2 regions of the Streptomyces sp. NBC_00344 genome follow, and region 1 is predicted to be linked to the other one. Evidence: riboswitches for the same ligand, from Rfam matches in the RefSeq annotation. Region 1 holds a riboswitch; the other holds the start of a gene.
What was found. Region 1 has a riboswitch for cyclic di-AMP ahead of OHS16_RS06295 (transglycosylase SLT domain-containing protein). Riboswitches for the same ligand answer to the same signal wherever they lie in the genome.

Region 1 (3,203 bases):
CTGGTGGACGGCCTCGAGCGCGACGGGCTCGTGGAGCGTCGCGACGATCCGAAGGACCGCCGGGCACGGCTGGTGCACATCACTGCGGCGGGCGAGCACACCAACGATGTGGCGATGGCCACCCGCCGAGCCGTGATCACAGAGATCTTCGCGGATCTGTCGGGCGAGCAGTGCGCCACGCTCTCCCGGATGCTCACCGGGCTGAGCGACCGCGTGGGGGCGATGACCGCGGCGCCGGGCCCCGCGCCGGGCGAGCTGGGCGCGGGCATCCCGCTGGACTTCCTCGCGGGCCCCGGCGCATAGCGTCACCGCGTCCGGCACCGATCCCGCACCGGAACCGGTACGCGCCGGCTTCGCACGCGCGCCCGCCCCGGCCACGGCTGGAAGTGCCGCGGCCGGGACGGGCGCCGGGTGGGTGAGGGCCGGTCAGTAGGGGCCGTTCACGTTGTCGATCGAGCCGTACGTCGCGGCGGCGTAGTTGCACGCGGCCGTGATGTTGGCGACGGGGTCGTAGCTGTTCATCGAGGTGCCGGCCACGTGGTAGGCCTGGAATGTCGGGTCGATGACCTGCAGCAGCCCCTTGGACGGTGTTCCAGCCGCGGCGTTGGAGTCCGTGTTGTTGATCGCCATGGGGTTGCCGGACGACTCGCGCATGATGTTCCGGTGGATGCCGTCGTAGCTGCCGGGGATACCGTGCTTGGCCATGACGTCCAGCGACTCCTTGATCCAGCCGTCCAGATCGTTGGAGTACGTCTTCGCGGAGGCCGGGGTGGCGGTCGTGGCGGACTTCGTGGTCTTGGCCGACGTCTGCGAAGCGGTGCCCTTGCCGCCGAGTGTCAGCTTGAGGCCGGGGTGGACCAGCGACGGGTTGTCGCCGATGGCCTGACGGTTGTCGTGGTACAGCTTCTTCCAGCCACCGCTGATGGAGTGCGCCCTCGCGATCTTCGCCAGCGAGTCACCCGCCACAACGGTGTAGGTCGCCGGGCTGTGCTTCGCGGGGGCGGCGGCAGGTGCCGCGCTGGCGGAGGTGGCTGCCACCAGCGGGATGGCCAGTGCGGCACTTCCGGTGCCTACGGCGACGAGACGCCGGGCCATCGAGCTGGTCCTGGGACGACGGTGCTTACCCGTGTTGGGCATGTTGAATTCCTCTCCGGCGCCTGCGAGGTGAGCTGTCGGGTTCGGGCTGGAGATGCCCCGTCGCATGTAATGCGACTTCACCCCGAGCCGGTCCGGTTTTCGGATCGGCGGCTTACCTGGGTCCCCCGCTCCTGCCGCATGTGAGTGGGTTGGGTTTTTCCGGACAGCGGCAGGATTCGGCGGTCCGTCCGGATCGACCTGAAGGTAAACGGGAAGCACGTCGCAAAACAAGGCCAGAATTCACAGCGCAATGCTCATGGCGGCCAGGGCGGCTATCCGGCCGGTTATCGATAGGCCGTCAGAAGGCCTCAACTCGCTCTCCCTGCGAGGGGAATGCGCGAGGGGACGGGACGAGAGAGCCAGCGACCACCGTGACGCACATCACCTGCCCGACACGCAACCATCGACTGCAACGCCGTATATACAACCACAAGTTGGAGCAATACGGCGCATATGGACTTCAGGGAAAACATGCACAAAACGCCCATACGGGAGATACCAATGCTGGGCGATATGGGCGGCTACGCCCCCTCGGTGCATCGGATGTGCGGACCGGCGGCGAGGAGGGCGAAGCGGCCACGACCGTCCCGCACACCCGGGTGACTCCTGCCCTCCGTACCGTTCGAAGCAATTCCGCGCATCGGGGCATTCGCAGGGGATGGACGATCTTGACGCCTTTGAATTGTCCCGGCCGACCGCTCCCGCTTTTGCGTCCCGCCCATGGGTTTCCGTTCACTGCGGGCGAGCCGAATCACCCACCGGCCCCCGATCGCTTTACAAGATCCGCTTTCTTCGTTCGGCGCTGCGAGCCGACGCCCGCCCCCGGCCGCACGGCGGAGCGATTCTGTATGACACGGGATTTCAGGCCTTTCTCTATTCCCTTTGCGCAAAGGCGCGTTGACCGTCCGCCCCGCCGGCCACCAGGCGAACGCGTACCGGCCGGCTGGCCATACCGGCGCCCGCACCGGTGAGGGGGTCCGGCCGGCACACAGAGGCCGGGTGCCGCAACACGCCTCCCGGGCCGATCCGGCCGCCGGCCCGGCCCGGCTTCCCGGCCCTGGAGGACGCGCCGATCCGAACCCGTCACCGGTCCCTCCGGGAGGCGAATGGGCTGTGCGGTACCCCTCGATGACTTTCCATCAGACAAGGCCCGTCATCGGCGGTCGCCGACTCCGGCCATCGCAGGCGCAGTTCACGCCGGAGCCGGACCCTCCGCCGGCACGACGAAGCGCATACGGCTCCCCCGGTTCCCCACCCCGTGGCATCCTGGCCGCCGGCGCGTCGCGCTCTGCCCGACGGCATCGGAGCGCCGACTGTGACCGACAACACACGTCGGTGCAGAAGAATTATCCCGGTTCGATGATCAGAAGTCGTAGTACATCCGTACTCCCGGGCGTCCGTACCGCTGAGGCCAGGAGGAACCGTGCGCATACCCGGGAACATGGCGGGCACCGCCTTGGTGAGCGGTGGCCTGGTATTCACCCTGGCCGCGCTCGCCTATCCCGCCATAGTCGGGGTGCAGAAGACGTCCAGTGCCCCGTCCCGGGTCATCGCCAGCACCCGCTACGGCCCGCTGACCGAAGCCGACCGCGACTTCGTCGTCAAGGTGCGCGCGGCAGGGCTGTGGGAGTTCCCCGCAGGCGAGATGGCCCTGCGCAAGGGCACGACCGCAGCAGCCAGGACCGCGGGCCAGCATCTGGTGGCCGGGCACGCCGGACTCGACGCCACCTGCCGCAAAGTCGCTCCCGCCCTGGGGATCACCCTGCCCAACCAGGCGTCCCCGCAACAGCAGGGGTTCGTGGCGACGCTCTCGTCGGACCAGGGAAAGCAGTTCGACACCGACCTCGCCAACATCCTGCGCACCACGCACGGCCAGATCTTCCCGGCCATCGCCAATATCCGGGCCACCACCAAGAACAGCCTGGTCCGCGCTCTGGCCGACCAGGCCAACGACACCGTCCTCGATCACATCACCGTCCTGGAGAAGACCGGTCTGGTGAACTTCGACTCGGTGCTCTTCCAGGAGACCACCCCGCCGACGCTGCCCCCCAGCCAGATCACCCCGC
Region 2 (3,203 bases), 2.7 Mb from region 1:
TCGGCGCGATCATGAACTCCTGGATGTCGACGTTGGAGTCGGCGTGCGACCCACCGTTGAGGATGTTCATCATCGGAACGGGCAGCAGGTGCGCGTTCGGACCGCCGAGGTAGCGGAAGAGAGGCAGGTCGCTGGCCTCGGACGCGGCGTGCGCCACGGCGAGCGAGACGCCGAGGATGGCGTTGGCGCCCAGCGAGCCCTTGTTGTCGGTGGCGTCCAGGTCGAACATGGCCTGGTCGATCAGCCGCTGCTCGGTGGCGTCGTAGCCGACGAGCTCCGGACCGATCTGCTCGATGACGGCCAGGACGGCCTTCTCGACACCCTTGCCCTGGTAGCGGTTGGGGTCACCGTCGCGAAGCTCGATGGCCTCGAACGCACCGGTGGAGGCTCCGGACGGAACTGCAGCACGACCCGTGCTGCCGTCGTCGAGGCCGACCTCGACCTCGACCGTGGGGTTGCCTCGGGAGTCCAGGATTTCCCGGGCTACGACGACGTCGATGGACGGCACGAGCATCTCCTTCTGGGATGTGACGCTATGGGTGCAGGGTCTCTGTGGCCTTGCGCCATGAGCCTAACCGGCCCGGGGCCTCCAGCAGGCCGGACGCCCGGCCCCTGGGACGAAAAAGGGCACAAAAGACCGTATTACCGCCCGAAGATCAGCAAATCTACTCGCTGGTAACCGGACTGGCGGAGAAAAACCCCGGCCCGGCGCGTTCGGGGGAAGTCGCGCCGGGCCGGGGTGGACCGGGGGCCGGGATCAGCTCAGGTGCAGCTGCTGCCCGGGGTAGATCAGGTCGGCGTGCTTCACGACGTCCTTGTTCAGGTCGTAGACCTTCTTCCAGCCGCCGGAGAGGTGGTGCGACTTGGCGATGGTGGAGAGGGTGTCGCCGGCCTTCACCTTGTACTCGCCGTCGCCCTTGCGGATCTTCTCCGGGGCGGCGTGCTTCGGCGCGGCCTTACGGGCCTCGCCGCGGGAAGCGGTCTGCTGGTCGCTGTGGGTCTCCTGCTTCGGCGCGGCCTTCTCGGCGGTCGAGCCGGAGGGGTTGACGCCCGGGTCCACACCGTCGTTGGTCAGACCGCCGGCACCGGCGCAGGACCAGGCACCCGGACCCTGCATCTCGAGGAGCTTCTCGGCCACGGCGATCTGCTGGTCCTTGGTGGCCAGGTCGGCACGCGACGCGTACTGCGTACCGCCGGCGGCGGCCCAGCTGGAGTTCGAGAACTGCAGGCCGCCGTAGTAGCCGTTGCCCGTGTTGATCGACCAGTTGCCGCCGGACTCGCACTGCGCGACCGCGTCCCAGGTGGAAACGGAAGCAGCGGAGGCGGAGGTCGCACCGAGCAGCGGCACGGCGACTGCCGCACCGGTCACACCGGCGAGCGTGGCGATACGGACGGCCTTGGACGGGCGACGGTGCTTGGACTTGCTGGACGAAAACAGCATCAAGTATCTCCTCACCGACGCCTACGAGGTGAGCTGTCGGGTTCGGGCCAATGAGTTGCCCGGCCGTGCGCACCTGCGCACAACTTCACCCCAAGCCGTATCCGTTCGTCCCGTTCACGGATTCCGCCGATGCGGACTCCGGAGGGACGGCCGGACCCGGCACTTACCTGGGTCCCCCGCTCCTGCCTACGGCGCTTTTACGCGTCGAATACAACCCATCGACCGATGACAGGATTCGGCGTGGCGGTCGAAGGGGCCCGCGGTGCGAGCGGTTCTGACCGAAACACAGATCCCCCCGATATTCAAAGATGAACATCGGAGGGATCTTGTCCCATTCGGCCCCCATCGGGACGCATTTACGCAGGTGAGGGACGGCGTGGACGGAGCGGACAGTCCGAACCTCCGGCGAGTCGGACGAGAGTCATGTCTCACCGATGCCAAATCCGGACATAGTTGGGCCAACTAGCCCTGATTCTGGTCGAGATCAAGGGTCTGGCCAGGAATGATGAGATCCGGGTCGCTGCCGACCGTCCGGTGATTCGCGGCGTAGAGCGCGCGCCACCCGCCGGGCAGATCATGCGCGTGGGCGATCGCCCAGAGGTTGTCACCCGAGCGGACGGTATAGCTGTGCTCCGAACCGGCGTCGTCGCGCTCCGGGCTCTCCGAGCGCGAGGCATGCCGGCCCGAGTCCTCGGGCCGGGCCGAACCGTTCAGCGGCTCGTCGGCCCGGCCGCCGCGGTGCTTGCCCGCCTTCTCGCTCTGCGAGGGTGCGGACGAGTCGTCGGAGGCGTCGACGGACGCGGTGGACCGCGAGGGTTCGGGAGACGCGGAGTCCGACGGATGATCGGTGGCGTCCGAGTCCGATCCGGAGTCGGAGGCGGAATCGGACGGCGAGGGCGAGGCCGTGCCCGAACCGGAGTCCGAGTGCGACCCGGTGGCCGGGTCCGAGCTCTTCGGAGTGCCGGTCGAGCCGGACGACGAGTCCGAGGGGGCGGGGCTCGCGGTGTCCGGGGCACCCGGGTCCACCAGCGGCGCGGTGGCGTCGCCCTTCGTCAGCCCGGAGATGGTCGCGCAGCTGAGCCAGGGCTTGGCACCCTCGGCCGCGTACACCTTCTCGGCCACGGCTATCTGCTGGGACCGGCTGGCGAGGTCGGGGCGCGATGCGTACTGACCACCGCCGTACTGGTCCCAGGCGTCCTGCGACAGCTGCAGTCCGCCGTAGTAGCCGTTGTCCAGATCGGCGCTCCAGACGCCGCCGCTCTCACAGAGCGCTACCCGGTCCCACGTGGTGGCGTCCGCGGCGTGTGCGCCGGCTGCGCCCAGCAGCGGAATGGCGATGGCGGATCCCGTGACTCCCGCCGCTACAACGAGGGCAGGAGCCTGGCGGGGTCGTCGATGCCGACCGTTCCCGGTGCGCATGCGGTGGCCTTCCGTGTGACGGATGATTCGAACGGTGAAGGTAGCCGTAGTCGAACGGCGATCACAAGTCGATGCAGCGCAGATCACGTGAAAGTCACAGTCCTGACGGATCGTCACTTTTTATGACGGGTGAACTCCACCGGAAGCGTGCGCAATCCACGCATGATGAGCCCTCCGCGCCAGCGCAAATCGTCAGGATTCACCGCAAGTCTCAGCTCGGGCAGCCGGCGCAGCACCGTGGCGAGAGCGGTCTGCGCCTCGAGCCTGGCGAGTGGGGCTCCCAGGCAGTAGTGAATGCCGTGTCCGTACCCGAGATGCTGGTTGTCGGCGCGCGAGAGGTCGA

Region 2: linked by a shared signal. The riboswitch ahead of OHS16_RS18665 (transglycosylase family protein) and the one ahead of OHS16_RS06295 (transglycosylase SLT domain-containing protein) in region 1 are both predicted to bind cyclic di-AMP.

What each region holds. Positions count from the first base shown of each region.
Region 1 covers NZ_CP107996.1:1,390,944-1,394,146, forward strand. The annotation lists gene OHS16_RS06290 (MarR family winged helix-turn-helix transcriptional regulator) at 1-303, shown strand, start outside; gene OHS16_RS06295 (transglycosylase SLT domain-containing protein) at 427-1,137, opposite strand; cyclic di-AMP (ydaO/yuaA leader) riboswitch at 1,140-1,303, opposite strand; gene OHS16_RS06300 (DUF4142 domain-containing protein) at 2,561-3,203, shown strand, end outside.
Region 2 covers NZ_CP107996.1:4,126,977-4,130,179, reverse strand. The annotation lists gene eno (phosphopyruvate hydratase) at 1-514, opposite strand, end outside; gene OHS16_RS18665 (transglycosylase family protein) at 758-1,441, opposite strand; cyclic di-AMP (ydaO/yuaA leader) riboswitch at 1,445-1,645, opposite strand; gene OHS16_RS18660 (transglycosylase family protein) at 1,904-2,860, opposite strand; gene OHS16_RS18655 (cytochrome P450 family protein) at 2,974-3,203, opposite strand, start outside.